Regions from separate parts of the Photobacterium minamisatsumaniensis genome, predicted to be linked through region 2. Evidence: predicted binding sites of a transcription regulator. Region 2 holds the regulator's gene; the other holds the start of a gene.
The links. The regulator MetJ, encoded in region 2, represses methionine synthesis genes. The targets are predictions, from matches to a motif close to TTAGACNTNTANANGTCTAA.
Positions count from the first base shown of each region.

Region 1: the regulator MetJ is predicted to act here: its motif matches at 6,392-6,411, upstream of metH (methionine synthase).

Region 1 covers NZ_JAKJSI010000013.1:1,382-9,851, reverse strand. Annotated here, with positions in the region: gene L4D78_RS04965 (pyridoxal-phosphate-dependent aminotransferase family protein) at 1-657, opposite strand, end outside; lysine riboswitch at 910-1,095, shown strand; gene lysC (lysine-sensitive aspartokinase 3) at 1,296-2,588, shown strand; gene metH (methionine synthase) at 2,664-6,338, opposite strand; gene L4D78_RS04950 (cation:proton antiporter) at 6,534-7,817, shown strand; gene metA (homoserine O-succinyltransferase MetA) at 7,934-8,470, opposite strand, start outside.
Region 2 covers NZ_JAKJSI010000014.1:149,883-158,352, forward strand. Annotated here, with positions in the region: gene priA (primosomal protein N') at 1-1,301, opposite strand, end outside; gene rpmE (50S ribosomal protein L31) at 1,537-1,749, shown strand; gene L4D78_RS06850 (malic enzyme-like NAD(P)-binding protein) at 2,140-3,390, shown strand; gene metJ (met regulon transcriptional regulator MetJ) at 3,469-3,786, opposite strand; gene L4D78_RS06860 (O-succinylhomoserine (thiol)-lyase) at 3,967-5,133, shown strand; gene L4D78_RS06865 (bifunctional aspartate kinase/homoserine dehydrogenase II) at 5,133-7,550, shown strand; gene metF (methylenetetrahydrofolate reductase) at 7,858-8,470, shown strand, end outside.

The DNA of each region.
Region 1 (8,470 bases), on a different contig from region 2:
AATCTTTTCAACCGCTCGTTCCGAAAAGGTTAATGGCGATAGGCCCGGCACACACGATAAACATTTCTGGCTGCCAGAATACACGGCATCGAGCTGCCATTCGTCCACCAATAGTGGCACACCACCAAGCGATGTCACCGCATCCACAATCGTCAGGCAATCATACTGCCGGGCAATTTTAGCAATCGCCTCTGCATCACTGAGTGCCCCCGTAGAGGTTTCTGCATGAACAAAGGCAACAACCTTGGCATCAGCATGCTCTTTCAAGGTCTTCTCGACCAACGCTGGCGATACAGCTTCACCCCATGCACAATCAACCATGACAGCCACGCCGCCACAACGCTCAACGTTTTCTCGCATGCGGTCGCCAAACACACCATTACGGCAGACAATCACTTTATCGCCAGGCTCAACCAAGTTAACAAAGCATGCTTCCATGCCTGCACTACCCGGCGCAGATACCGCAATAGTAAATGTATTCTCAGTTTGGAAAGCATACTGAAGCAACTGTTTAAGTTCATCCATCATGCCAATAAACAATGGGTCAAGGTGCCCAATCGTTGGACGGCTTAGCGCCTGCAAAACCTGAGGGTAAATATCAGATGGGCCTGGTCCCATTAAAGTGCGCTGCGGTGGATAAAAACTACCTATTGTCATTCTTTATTCTCCCTGATAGTAACTAAGTTGGCATCGGCCTATTGTTGTAAGGTACTCAACGACTATATCAGGTCTCTCTTGGTTATGCTTATAGCGTTTATAATTCAACCAACCCCGCTTTACTTATTCAACTATACAATTTCTTTCATTTTTTTTACATATTTTTTCAAGCAACAATTGACAAGGTAATAACAAATCCGCTTCAATGGAGATCGTTTTTTGTTCACCTTGATGTGAGAATATCATCAAGGTAAAAACAGAAGAGGAGCGTTACCCAGGTATCTACGGTTGCGGGGCCCCACCCCGAAGCAATCTAGAGAGGGGGAGTAGCGCCGAGATATGACATGACAGGGGGCATGCCATATCGGCTAAGAAGGTTGAATCCTTCTAGCTGTCACTTTTTTATATTGAATAAAAGAGTGGGGAGCTTCTGGTTATTGTGCATACGTGTGCAATCCTACCTTATTGCTCTCCTGACATGGTCGTCGGGATCTACATCCCGAGTCATTCCCCTGTATTGGTTTTTATAATTTTAAACTGGGAGACTCGCTTTGAGCATCATAGATAATGTTACACCTATTCCTCCACCCATTACTGTAGCGAAATTTGGCGGCACCAGCGTAGCCGATCATGCCGCCATGAGCCGTAGTGCAGCCATTGTCAAAAATAACCCTGCAGCCCGGGTTGTTTTGATCAGTGCGTGCTCTGGCGTCACCAACCTTTTGGTTGAACTCGCAAATGGAATTGCAGATAGCGAACAACGCTTACAACGGCTACAGCAACTTCAAGTCACTCATCAAACTATTATCAGTAACCTGTCACAACCCGACAAAGTCTCTGCCGAAATCGCAATGTTACTGGATAATGTTGCTGCTCTGGCTGAACAAGCGGCTACCAAGCCTTCTAAAGCGTTAACGGATCAACTGGTGTCACACGGTGAGCTACTTTCAACTCACTTATTTAGCCAAATACTGACCGAAATGGGTGCTAACGCACAGCGTTTCGACATTCGCCCAGTCATGCGAACCGATAGCCAGTTCGGTAAAGCGATCCCTGACATAGAAACAATTCAGCAACAGGCTGAGACCCAACTACAACCTTTACTCGCTGACACTGTCATCGTCTCCCAAGGCTTCATCGGATCCGACGCGCAAGGTAACACCACGACACTTGGTCGTGGTGGCAGTGATTACAGTGCCGCCCTTATCGCAGAAGCGTTACGTGCTGATACTCTTGAGATCTGGACCGATGTACCGGGCATGTACAGCACAGATCCACGTATTGCTGCCAATGCAAAGCCAATTCAAGAAATCAGTTTCAGCGAAGCCTCTGAAATGGCGAATTTTGGGGCGAAAATCCTCCACCCATCAACATTACTGCCCGCAGTTCGCCAGCAGATCCCCGTCTTTATTGGATCATCAAAAGCACCAGAGCAAGGTGGAACTTGGATAAGAGAAAGTGTTTCAGAAGCGCCATTATTTAGAGCTCTAGCCCTACGTTGCAATCAAACGATGGTCACCTTAACCAGCCTAAATATGTTTCACGCCTATGGTTTCCTCGCTGAAGTATTCCGCATACTGGCTGAACACAAAATATCCGTCGATCTGATCACGACCTCTGAAGTCAGTGTTTCTTTAACACTCGATCAAACCGATACCAGTGGTGGCGCACCAAGTTTACCCGACGCAGCGATTGAAGCCCTTAGTCAATTATGTCGTGTTGAAGTCGAACAAGACCTTTGCCTTGTCGCACTTATTGGTAACCAGATGAGCTCAACTAAAGGCTCAGCTAAGCAAGTGTTTAACACCCTCGAAGATTATAATCTACGTATGATTTGCTATGGCGCAAGCCCACACAATCTTTGCTTCCTCGTTAAGACGAGCGACTCAAAAGATGTGATTAAGGTACTGCACAAAGAGCTCTTCGAATAACGATAAAGCTCAGATACTTACAATACAAAAAAGGCGCTCAAAGAGCGCCTTTCTCATATACATGTACCCGCTTTATCACTGCAAGTTTGGCCCAAGCCACTTTTCAGCTTCCAACAAGTCCCAGCCTTTACGATCAGCATAGCTATCACGCTGATCGTCTTGGATCTGAGCGATCGCAAAATACCGTGAATCGGGGTGTGAGAAATACCAACCGGAAACCGATGCACCTGGCCACATTGCGTAGCTAGACGTTAAAGACATATCAATGGTTTCTTCGACATTCAACAGCTCCCAAAGGCTGCCTTTCTCCGTATGTTCAGGACAAGCTGGGTAGCCCGGTGCTGGACGGATCCCCTGATACTTCTCTCTGATCAAATCATCATTAGAAAGGTTCTCATCAGCCGCATAGCCCCAAATATCTTTACGTACTTGCTCATGCAAATATTCGGCAAAAGCCTCGGCAAGACGGTCGGCAACCGCTTGGATCATGATGGCATTATAATCATCACCCTGCGCTTTATACTCATCAGCAAGCTTTCGCTCACCAATGCCGCCCGTCACCGCAAACGCCCCTACCCAATCTTTCTTACCACTTTCTTTCGGGGCAATATAATCAGATAAGCAGTAGTTATAACCTTTCGGTTTCTCGGTCTGTTGACGTAAGTTATATAAGACCTTTGCAACTTGAGTACGAGATTCGTCAGTATAAACTTCAATGTCATCGCCAACGCTACTCGCAGGTAGCAAAGCACACATACCTCGAGCTTTTAGCAATCCTTCTTTTTCAACACGATCAAGCAATACATTCGCATCCTTAAAAAGGCGCTGTGCTTCTTCACCTACTTCTTCATGTTGGAATATAGCCGGATATTTACCCATTAATGACCAAGTCATAAAGAATGGGGTCCAATCGATATAACGTCGTAGTGTCGCAACATCAAAATCATCAAACACATGTACACCCGGTTTAGCAGGTGCTGGCGGGGTATAACTATCCCAATCAATCGCGACTTTATTTTCTCGCGCTTGCGCTAAGGTGACAGGTTTAGTTCGAGGCTTCTTACGGCTATGTTGCTCGCGAACACGGTCATAATCAATCGCAAGCTTTTCAACAAACGCAGGGCGTCGCTCATCTGACAGCAATGAACTACATACCCCTACTGCACGGGAGGCATTATTTACGTAAACCACAGGCTGATGGTAATTTTGCTCAATCTTAACCGCAGTATGGGCTTTTGACGTTGTCGCACCACCAATAAGTAATGGTAATTCAAAACCTTGGCGTTCCATTTCTTTGGCTACATGGACCATTTCATCGAGTGACGGCGTGATCAATCCCGATAAACCAATAATATCGACGTTTTCTTCTTTGGCGACTTTAAGAATTTTTTCACACGAAACCATAACGCCAAGATCAATGATCTCGTAGTTATTACACTGCAATACAACCCCTACAATATTTTTACCGATGTCATGAACATCGCCTTTTACAGTAGCGAGTAGTATCTTACCGTTGGTATAGCCAGCTTGCTTAGCGGCATCGATAAAGGGCTCTAAGTGCCCCACCGCTTGCTTCATAACCCGCGCAGATTTAACGACTTGCGGCAAGAACATTTTACCTTCGCCAAACAGGTCACCCACCACATTCATGCCATCCATCAGAGGCCCTTCAATGACCTCTAGTGGTTTTTCAGCATTAAGTCTGGCCTCTTCGGTATCTTCAACGATGAATTCAGTAATACCTTTAACCAACGCATGTTCTAACCGCTTTTCAACAGGCCATGTACGCCATTCTAGCGCGGAAGCATCTTCTTCTTTTCCGACACCTTTATTGGCATATTCAGCAGCAATGTCCAATAAGCGTTCTGTTGAATCATCACGGCGATTCAGTACAACATCTTCAACCGCCTCACGCAGCTTATCGGGCACATTGTCGTAAACTTCCAGCTGGCCTGCGTTGACGATCCCCATATCCATACCATGTTTAAAGCAGTGGTAAAGGAAAACAGCGTGGATCGCTTCGCGTACATAGTTATTGCCTCGGAATGAAAAAGAAACATTCGAGACGCCCCCAGAAATCATTGCATGCGGTAAATCACGCTTGATATCAGCAACTGCTTCAATAAAGTCAACGGCATAGTTATTGTGTTCATCGATACCCGTTGCAACAGCAAAAATATTCGGGTCAAAGATAATATCTTCTGGTGGGAAACCAACTTCATCTACCAATATACGATAAGCATTGGTGCATATTTCTATTTTGCGCTCACGAGTGTCAGCCTGCCCAACTTCATCGAAAGCCATAACAATAACAGCTGCGCCATAACGGCGAATAAGTTTCGCTTGCTCTACAAACTTTTCTTTGCCTTCTTTTAGCGAGATAGAGTTAACGATCCCTTTGCCCTGAATACATTTAAGGCCCGCTTCAATGACTTCCCATTTCGAGGAGTCGACCATAATCGGGACTTTCGATATTTCAGGCTCAGAAGCACATAGATTCAGGAAACGTACCATGCAGGCTTCTGCATCGAGCATTCCTTCATCCATGTTGATATCAATGATTTGAGCGCCATTTTCAACTTGTTGTCGGGCAACATCTAGGGCTTCATCGTAAAGCTCTTCTTTAATTAGTCGTTTAAAACGTGCAGAACCGGTTACGTTTGTTCGCTCACCAACGTTAACGAATAGCGTATCTTTTTCAATTTTTAGTGGTTCTAATCCAGAAAGGCGACAAGCTTTTGGTAAGGTAGGCAGGTGGCGAGGTTGGAGTTCAGAGACAGCTTCTGCCATCTTACGAATATGTTCTGGTGTAGTGCCACAACAGCCACCGACTAAATTCAAGAAGCCACTTTCAGCCCACTCTTGAATATGCTCTGCCATGTCTTCAGGCGAAAGATCATATTCACCAAATGCATTAGGTAAACCAGCATTAGGGTGAGCCGATACCGCACATTCTGAAATCTGTGAAAGCTCTTCAACATACTGGCGTAGCTCATCAGGCCCAAGTGCACAGTTCAAACCAAATGAAATCGGATTTACATGACGTAAAGAGTTATAAAAGGCTTCCGTTGTTTGCCCTGATAACGTTCGCCCAGAAGCATCCGTGATCGTACCAGAGATCATAACTGGTAAAGCGTAACCTAATTCTTCAAACACTGTATCAACGGCAAACGCACAGGCTTTTGCATTCAAGGTATCGAAAATAGTTTCAATCAGAATGATATCAGAGCCACCTTTAATTAAGGCATGTGTTGACTCCGAATAAGCTTCTACCAGTTCATCAAAACTGACATTACGAAAACCAGGATCATTCACATCAGGCGAAATAGAACAAGTACGGTTCGTTGGTCCAAGTACGCCAGCAACAAATCGTGGTTTATCCGGCGTTTTTGCCGTCCATTCATCAGCAACAGCACGTGCTATACGGGCAGCTTCAATGTTGATTTCAGCACTCAAACTCTCCATGTCATAATCGGCCATTGCGATGGTCGTGGCATTGAAAGTATTCGTTTCAAGGATGTCAGCACCAGCTTCTAAGTAAGAAGAGTGGATATCTTTAATCAACTGAGGCTGCGTCAGCACCAACAAATCATTGTTGCCTTTTAAATCGCTATGCCAGTTAGCAAAACGATCGCCGCGATAATCTTCTTCTTCGAGTTTATAACCCTGGATCATGGTGCCCATGCCACCATCAATGATCAGGATTTGCTCTTCGATACGCTTATGTAATAAGTCCTTGTTCGTCAACACCGCATTACTTCCTTTTCAATTTTACAGCTTATTCACATCCTACCATAGCAAAAATGGAAATCTAGACGTCTAAAGCTCTTTTCATTGATTAAATAATGACGGAAGAGAGTAAAAATAGTTATAGCTATCACACCACGATACATTTATATTTTGACACAATTTCATGCTTTATTTTTATTACCCTGTGAGGTTTGGATGTCCGTCTATAGCACCCTATGCTTTCTAGCTGCTGCTGCAATGTTTATTGCATTTATTAACAGCAAGATAGGAAAAATGCAGACCACAATTGCAATTACAGCTGGGGCGTTGATTCTTTCCCTAGGCATTATCGTTGCGGGTCAAAATGGTTGGTTCCACTTAGAAGACATCGCTGCCGAACAGCTCGGAGAGATCAACTTTGAAAGCTTTCTGCTTAAAGGCATTCTTGGTTTCTTACTGTTTGCTGGCGGGTTAGGCATTAAATTGCCTCACCTTGAAGATCAAAAATGGGAGATCACTACATTAGCGCTTGCAGCGACATTATTTTCAACGTTCTTTATTGGGTTCGCACTATGGGGCATCTGTCAGGTCATTGGTATCCAGTTGGATTTAATTTACTGTTTACTCTTTGGCTCCCTGATTTCCCCAACCGATCCAATAGCAGTGCTCGCAATCGTTAAGAACCTTGATGCACCAAAACGCATATCAACGCAAATTGAGGGAGAGTCGTTATTTAATGATGGCTTTGGCTTAGTCATCTTTGTCACCTTATTTACCATTGCTTTTGGTGCTGAAGCCCCAACCGTTTTAGGGGTTACTCAGTTGTTTTTGCAAGAAGCAATTGGAGGTATCGCCTATGGTTTCGCACTTGGACTTATTTTCCACTACTTAATCAGTTCAACCAATGACCACTCAATGGAGCTACTTCTGACTCTAGGAATCCCAACTGCTGGTTACGTGTTCGCAGATGTCATCCATGTATCAGGTCCATTAGCCATGGTTGTGTCAGGTATTATGATTGGTAATTGGACGCGCTACATTGGCTTTTCGAAAGAAAGTGAAGACCATCTCGATCACTTTTGGGAACTAGTCGATGAGTTCCTAAACGGCGTATTGTTCCTGCTGATCGGTATGAGTATGCTGCAATTCAGTTTTCATCAAGAAGATTGGGTATTAATGGTCATTGCGATACCGCTGGTGCTATTCAGCCGCTTCTTAAGTGTCCAACTGTCTTACTTAGGCTTCCAACGCTACCGTGACTACAACCCACTTTCAGTCAAGATTCTTACTTGGGGAGGCTTACGTGGTGGCCTTGCATTAGCAATGGCGATGGCAATACCTGCTGGGGTTATGGTGATACCTGAGAAGAATATTGATGTTCGCGAAGTTATCCTTGTGATGACCTACTCTGTCGTTGTCTTCTCTATTCTGATTCAAGGCTCAACGATCACGTCACTTATTCATAAAGCGAAAGTCTGGGAAGCACAAAATAACAATTAAAGACGAACCATCTAGAGACGACCAACGTCTATCAATCTGATGACTATCTATACCTAAAAAAAGACCTGCAGTGCAGGTCTTTTTTATATTTAATCACACCAATTAAAGTATCAACACTATTCTTCTTTTGTAAAATTCGCTTCAGAGAACAGATTCAAATCATACGGTGTCTGCTGGTACACACAATAATTTAGCCAGTTTGAGAATAACAGGTGTCCATGACTGCGCCAGCTCGCCATCGGTGGCTTATCTGGATTATCATCAGGATAATAATTAACAGGAACCGTTGGCTCCATCCCTTCAGCACGATCTCTTATAAATTCATTATGTAACGTCTCAACGTCATACTCAGGGTGGCCAGTCACAAACACATTACGCTTATCTTTGGTTGCAGCTAGGTACACCCCAGCTTGTTCTGACGTCGCCAATATATCTAAATCTGTATGCTCCGCTAAGAACTCCGAAGAAAAGTCTGCATAACGCGAGTGGGGAGCTAAGAAAGTATCATCAAATCCCCTAAGAATAGGGTGGTGGCAATCATGAGTACGATGGCCATACACACCAGAAAGCTTTTCCTTTCGTGTGCGTTTGGGCAAGTCGTAAAGAAGCTTTAATCCAGCTTGGGCAGCCCAACAAACAAATAGGGTTGAGGT
Region 2 (8,470 bases):
ACCGCTGGTGAGAAGCCGCGACGGTTGAGAAACAACATGACCTGGTTGCCAGCTTGAAGGTGCTTGCGCATTCTGGCGATCAACGGCGCTGATAGGCCTGCATCGAGGTAAAGGCCTTTGACATCCAGCACCCCGTGGCGTGCCGATTGCGCTTGCCCTGCTCGGCGGGTGAGTGTCAGGTAGTGATATTTGCCGGTTTTGGCATTATGCAGGCTTTCAAGCGCTGGGGTGGCAGAGCCTAATACAATCGGAATGTTTTCACGATTTGCACGCATAACTGCAAGATCCCTGGCGTGATAACGTAGGCTATCTTGTTGTTTATAAGATGCATCATGTTCTTCATCGACAATGATGATCCCAAGGTTTGCAAAGGGGGTGAATAGTGCCGAACGTGTCCCAATAATGATCCCAGCTTGGTTATCTCGACCGCCTAACCATGCTGATAGCCTTTCGGTGTCATTGAGCCCTGAGTGGATGGTTTCAAGTGGCACATTGAACCGGCGGCGAAAGCGATTGATGGTCTGCGGTGTTAGGCCTATTTCCGGTACTAAAATCAATGCTTGTTTACCGGCAGCCAGCACGGGCTCTAGCAGGTTAAGGTAGACTTCAGTTTTACCGGATCCCGTCACACCTTCCAATAAATAGCAGCCAAACTCAGGGTTGGCATTCACGGTTGCAATGGCTAATGCTTGCTCTTCATTGAGCTTGGGTTTCTCTTCGGTGACGGCAAATTGGTTCTGCCAATTGCGACCAACCGGTTTTTCTTCCACACTTTCAATCCACCCTTTGTCACTCAAGGTTTTTAGGGTTGCTGTGGTGATATCTTCAGCTAGCAAGGCTTCATGGCTGGCTTTGCCTTGGCGCAGCGCATTAAGCACCTGTACTTGGCGTGGCGCGCGCTTCAAGGCCGTGATCGGCTGTTCTTGCCCCGCAGCCGTCAAATGCCACATTTTCAGGCTTGATGGTGCCGCTTCACGCCCTTTTCTGAGCAGCGCAGGCATAGCGTTTGCCAAGGTATCGCCAAGCGGGAATTGGTAATAACCACTCGCCCAATTTAAGAGCTTGAACAGGGGCGGGTGCCACAACGGAGCGTGGTCTAATACGGCATAAAGTGGTTTGAGTTGTGCGAGCGGAAAGTCAGAGCTATCTGTAATTGCGATGACAATACCAACCAACTGCTGACGCCCAAAAGGGACTTTAACCCGCCCACCAATGACGGGTGCTTGCTCGGGTTTGATTAAATAATCAAACTGTTTATCAAGGGGAACAGGAAGGGCCACTCGGGCTATATTGGGCGTCATATCTAACCGCAGAATCCGCATGTACTAAGATAGAGAAGTGTACCTTGCCAAGCCGCTAGCAGCAAAGCGGTGAAAAAAGGAGCGTATCTGTTGATCTAGGGAGGATGATTGATTACTATACGCCGCCTGAATTCGGTGTATTGGCTATGCTGCCGTTACACTATTATTATTAACGACGTGTGGTGCCCGGCTTTGGATCGGGAGAGCGACACGGCCTTACTTTTGAGGTTATCCCATGAAACAAGGTATCCACCCACAGTACACTGCAGTTAACGCTCGTTGTTCTTGCGGCAACACTTTCGTATTTAACTCTACTATGAGCAAAGACATCAACCTTGATGTATGCGATAAGTGTCACCCTTTCTACACTGGTAAGCAGCGTCAGGTTAGCACTGGTGGTCGTATCGACAAATTCAACAAGCGTTTCGGTGCTCTTTCTACCAAGTAATTGGCAGAAAATGTTGAAAGAAGAGGGATGCTACGGCGTCCCTTTTTTTATGCCTATTTATTATAAGACTAAACATCCCTCGACGAATCCCTGCCTCATTTTCTGCTAGTATCTTTAATAACCAAATGTATTCTGGTGCATTGATTTATATCGCTCTGAACCAAAAAGTTTGCACGAATTGCTCTATACAGGCTTAGCTGTGCGACTATATTCCGTGATTGAAAGCGATGAAATTGATAGTTATTGACCACTTTCGCCTTTACTTGACTATTCTGCTCGGGAATTAATGGCATGACCAGATGTTCGATACTAGGATTTTGTGCTGCTATAGAATATGCTCTACCTCTAAATTATTAAATAAAGTCACTTCCAGTCAGGATTTCGAACACTATGTCGTCTGAAGATTTTCGCCAACAAGCTTTGCACTACCATGCTTACCCAGTACCAGGCAAAATTGCCGTTGAACTCACTAAGCCAGCCAATACTGTAGAAGATCTTGCTCTTGCTTATAGCCCAGGTGTGGCTGAGCCAGTGCGTGAAATCGCACAGAATGCTGAAAATGTTTATAAGTACACGGGTAAGGGCAACATGGTTGCTGTTATCACCAATGGTACTGCGATCCTTGGCCTTGGTAATTTAGGCCCATTGGCATCGAAGCCAGTCATGGAAGGTAAGGCGTTATTGTTCAAGCGCTTCGCAGGCCTAGACTCGATTGATATCGAAGTTAAACACCGTACGATCGATGAGTTTGTTGATACCGTTGCGAACATTGCTGACACCTTCGGTGGTATCAATCTTGAAGATATCAAAGCCCCAGACTGTTTTGAGATTGAAAAGCGTTTGATCGAACGCTGCCATGTACCGGTTTTCCATGATGATCAACACGGTACCGCAATCGTAACGGCTGCGGGCATGCTTAATGCACTTGAGCTTCAAGGCAAAGAGATTGGCGAAGCTGTGATTGTTTGTCTAGGTGCTGGTGCGGCTGCGGTTGCTTGTATGGAGCTATTGATCAAGTGTGGCGCACAGCGTGAGAAGATCTACATGCTTGACCGTAAAGGTGTGATCCACACACGTCGTGACGATATCAATGAATATAAGCAATTATTCGCCAATAATACCGATAAGCGCACATTAGAAGATGTTATCGAAGGTGCTGATATCTTTGTCGGTGTATCTGGTCCAGACTTGCTTGCGCCAGAACTGCTTAAGCTTATGGCGGATCAGCCGATTGTTTTTGCTTGTTCGAACCCTGATCCAGAAATTAAACCAGAGCTGGCTCATGCCGTTCGCGATGATTTAATTATGGGTACAGGTCGTTCTGACTACCCGAATCAGGTAAACAACGTTATCTGTTTCCCATTCATTTTCCGCGGTGCATTGGATGTGCGTGCGAGTGAAATTAATGATGAAATGAAATTGGCTGCGGTAAAAGCGATCCGTGAACTAGCCCAAGAGCCAGTACCTGCGGAAGTGGTTAAAGCGGCTGGTGTCGATAAGCTAGAGTTTGGCACCGATTATATTATTCCAAAACCGATGGATCCACGTTTGCTACCACGCGTTGCGAAGGCAGTCGCGCAAGCCGCGGTTGATTCGGGTGTGGCTCGAATCGAGATGCCTGTCGGTTATATGGAAAGCTAATCTGCTTTAGGTTGCCTTACCAATAAAAAAACCAGCCCCAGGCTGGTTTTTTTATTTTTGTTGACGAGAAAAGGAGGTTTACTCGTTAATGTCTTCGTACTTAATGCCCATCTCTTCCATTAGCGCTTTTGCTTCGGCTGGCAAGTCGTCAGGGCAATCTTTACGGATATCTTCATCGGTCGGCAGGGGCTGGCCCGTGTATGCGTGCAAGAAGGCTTCACATAGCAACTCGCTGTTGGTGGCATGGCGTAAATTATTCACCTGACGGCGAGTGCGCTCATCAGTTAAAATTTTAAGCACCTTCAATGGAATCGAAACAGTAATTTTTTTTACTTGTTCGTTTTTCTTACCGTGTTCCGCGTATGGACTGATGTATTCGCCATTCCACTCTGCCATTGTTAACCTTCTCAGCGATGTTTGATTGAATAAATATGATAGGAGTGAATTCTAGCCGGATTTACTGCCATAAGCAAAGACATGTAGACGTCTAGAAGTGTTGACGTCTTTTGTAAATATGGTTATGTTGTTGCATAAACGTTATTCGCAGCAGGGGCTCGCCCCGACAAGGAAAGTAATATGAGTGATAAGAAGCTTGCCACTATAGCCGTTCGTACTGGCATTGAGTCAGACTCTCAGCACAATGCCGTTGTGCCGCCGATTTACCTGACATCAACCTACAGCTTTCCTCGGTTGGGTGAGCTTCCACAATATGATTATTCTCGCTCTGGTAACCCCACCCGTAACATGCTCGCCGATGCCTTGGCAGAACTCGAAGGCGGCGCAGGTGGTGTGGTAACCAGCTGTGGTACTGCTGCAATTAACTTACTCGCATCGGCCTTGCTTGGCCCAGATGATCTGGTTATTGCCCCACACGATTGTTATGGCGGTACGTATCGTTTGTTTAATACGCGAGCGACGAAAGGTGACTTTAAGGTCCGTTTTGTTGATCAAACCGACCCTGAGGCCTTGGCTCAAGCATTGGCATTAAAGCCAAAACTGGTTTGGGTTGAAACACCGTCTAACCCATTACTGCGAATTGTAGATGTTGCGGCATTGTGTACATCTGCAAAGCAAGAAGGCGCATTGGTTGCGGTTGATAATACTTTCTTATCTCCAATCCTTCAGCAGCCCATTGCACTAGGGGCTGATTTTGTGATCCATTCAACAACCAAGTACATCAACGGCCATTCAGATGTTGTCGGTGGCGTATTGATCTCTAAAGAAGCGGAGCAGGCCGAGACGATTGCTTGGTGGGCGAACTGTATTGGCGCAACGGGCGCACCGTTTGATGCTTATTTGACGCTGAGAGGCTTACGAACCCTTGCTCCAAGAATGCGGATGCATGAAGAAAACAGCGCCAAAGTGCTGGCTTATCTACAGCAACAGCCGCTTGTGGGACAAATTTACCATCCAAGTCAGCCTGAGCACCCTGGTCATGACATTGCGCTTAAGCAGCAAAAAGGCTTTGGTTCAATGCTGAGCTTTGAGATTGCAGGAACCTACTCGCAGCTTGAAGAGTTTGTTCACGGACTGAAGTTCTTCTCACTGGCAGAGTCGCTTGGCGGTACTGAAAGCTTGATCTGTCACCCTGCCAGCATGACTCACCGTGCAATGTCGGATGAAGCGCAGGCAGAAGCGGGCTTAAAGCCTTCTTTACTGCGTTTATCCGTTGGTTTGGAAGATGCTGATGATCTGATTGCGGATCTTGACCAAGCATTTAAGAAAGTGACGGAGGCAGTGTAATGACCCAACTAGCAGTACGCCAACTTCATAAATTTGGTGGTAGTAGTCTGGCTGATCCTGAATGTTATCGTCGCGTTGTTGATATCCTCAATCAGTATTCTGGTGAGAATGATCTAGTGGTGGTATCAGCGGCAGGTAAAACCACGAATAACCTGATCCAATGGGTCGAGTTATTGGGTAAAGATGGCCGCCAAGCCCATGAAACATTACAGTCATTACGCCAATTTCAGCAGCACTTGATTGAAAGCTTGCTACATGATGGTGTTGCTGATGACTTGTTGACCCAGCTACACCTTGAGCTTGCGGATCTTGCGCGTCTTGGTGAGCAGGCACTGACAGAGACGGATGTTGCGAATGTGCTCGGTCATGGTGAGCTATGGTCAGCACGCTTGCTGGCAGCATTGTTAACTCAGCAGGAAATGACTGCGACGGCACTCGACTCACGTACGTTTTTACGGGCTGAGCGAGCGGCACAGCCTGAAGTTGATCGTGCTCTGTCATGGCCCTTGCTGAAAAGCCAGCTAGTTCAGCATAGCCAGAACCGTATTGTTATCACCGGTTTCATGGCTCAAAACATCGCCGGAGAAACCGTATTGCTCGGCCGTAATGGTTCTGACTATTCGGCAACGGTGATTGGTGCCTTGGCGGAAGTTTCGCGCGTGACTATCTGGAGTGATGTTGCAGGGGTTTACAGTGCAGATCCTCGGAAAGTGGTTGATGCCTGCTTACTGCCATTACTTCGTTTAGATGAAGCGAGTGAACTCGCCCGTTTAGCGGCGCCAGTATTGCATAGCCGAACATTACAGCCAGTGGCACAAAGTGCGATTGATTTAACCTTGCGTTGTAGTCATCAGCCTGAATCGGGCTCTACACGTGTTGAGCGGGTACTGGCTTCTGGCCGGGGAGCGAAGATCGTTACCTCGCTTGATGATGTCTGTTTGATTGAACTTGATATTGCGCGTTTTCATGATTTTGAGCCGATTGTGACTGAACTTGAACGTACCCTGCAACGTGCCCAGTTACTGCCACTTGCGCAGTCGACTGCGCCGGATAAAGGATTGATTCAACTCGCCTATACTGCTGAGGTTGTTAATAGCGTGCTGGCTTTACTGCAAGACAGCGGTATTGCGGCAGAGCTGCGCCTACGCGATGGCTTTTCATTGGTTGCGGCTGTCGGTGCTGGCGTGGTGAATAATGCCATGCATTGTTATGGCTTCAACCAGCAATTAAAAGCACAACCTGTTGAGTTCACCACTGAATCTGATTCGGGGTTGAGCCTTGTTGCGGTGCTTCGACTGGCCAATACCGACGATGTGATCCAGCAGGTACATCAAAGCCTTTTCCAAGCACAGAAACGGATTGGTTTAGTGTTGTGTGGTAAGGGGAATATCGGTAGCCGCTGGCTTGAGTTATTTGATACAGAAAAGGCACAGCTTGAAAAACGTCATGGTATGAGCTTCACTCTGGTCGGGGTGGTCGATAGCCGCCGCTGCTGGATTGATTTTTCTGGCATCGAACCAACCAACGCCTTATCAGCTTATGATGATGAAGCCACTGAGTACCAAGGTGATGAGTGGCTATCAACCCTAGCGTCTCATTCTTATGATGATGTGATTGTATTAGATGTTACGGCGAGCCAAGTGTTGGCGGAACGTTATCCGCAAATCGCAGAAAGTGGCCTTCATTTGATTTCCGCAAATAAAGTGGCCGGCTCTGCATCGGGTGAGCAATACCACCGTGTCATTGATGCATTTGCAAAAAGTAGCCGTAATTGGCTATATAACGCGACGGTAGGGGCTGGCTTGCCGATTAACCATACAGTACGTGATTTATCAGAAAGTGGTGATTCAATCATTGCGCTGTCTGGTATCTTCTCCGGTACATTGTCGTGGCTGTTTCAACAGTACGATGGCTCGCTACCGTTCTCACAGCTCATTGAACTAGCTTGGCAACAAGGGTTAACCGAACCTGATCCTCGCCACGACCTTGATGGCAGTGATGTGATGCGCAAGTTAGTGATCTTGGCAAGGGAGTCTGGATTACCACTTGAGCCAGAGCAGGTTAAAGTGGAAACATTGGTGCCAGATCAGCTAGCAGGTTTAACGTTGGACGGCTTTTTTGAACAGGCTTCAGTCTTGGATGAGCTGTTGTATGAACGATTAACCAAAGCGCAGAAAGAAGGCAAGGTACTACGTTATGTTGCTCGTCTTGATCGCCACGGTAATGCTGTGGTTGGGGTAGAAGCTTTGCCACAAGAGCATGCTTTGGCTAATTTATTGCCATGTGACAATATCTTTGCCATTGAAAGCCGGTGGTATCGCGATAACCCATTGGTGATCCGTGGGCCGGGCGCTGGACGTGATGTAACTGCTGGTGCTTTACTCTCTGATATTAACCGTTTAGCAACGATGCTCTAGTTATTTCTCAGTAGCGATATTATCGGTGTTGAAATGGATTGTTAGTCATAATTAGTACTTCTTACTATCTTTGTAGTGAATGATATTAGCTGTGAGCGAATAATTGAAAAAGCCTGCTACCAGCAGGCTTTTTGCTATCTATTGATGTTGAAGTTTTTGCAATGTGAAGTTGAAAAATATTCATGATCATCATGTTGACATTAAATTGGTTACAGGACATTCTGTAGACATATAGACGTCTAAACGGTTATTTGAGACGTCAGCTTTAGGGAGAGGCCAACAAGGCCAACATAGGAAGGATTGCAGTATGGGCTATTCACACGCAAGTCACTTGGATTCGCTAAATCAGAATATTGCTGATATTAACGGTGACATCAACGTATCATTTGAGTTTTTCCCGCCAAGCAGCGAGAAAATGGAACAGACCCTATGGAATTCTATCCAACGCCTGAAAACGCTAAAGCCTAAATTCGTCTCGGTGACTTACGGTGCCAACTCTGGTGAACGTGATCGTACCCATTCAATCATTAAAGATATTAAAGAGCAAACGGGTTTAGTGGCAGCACCTCACCTTACGTGTATCGATGCAAGCCGTGATGAGTTACGTACTATTGCCCGTGATTATTGGAATAACGGTATTCGAGACATTGTGGCATTACGGGGTGATCTACCTGCACAAGGCGTTAAACCTGATATGTATGCTGCCGATTTGGTTGCTCTATTACGTGCTGAGGCAGACTTTGATATTTCAGTTGCGGCTTACCCTGAAGTGCACCCGGAAGCCAAAAGTGCTCAAGCTGACCTCATTAACTTAAAGCGTAAAGTTGATGCTGGTGCTAGCCGAGCAATAACCCAGTTCTTTTTTGATGTCGAAAGTTACCTGCGTTTTCGTGATCGCTGTGTGGCGGCGGGTATTGATG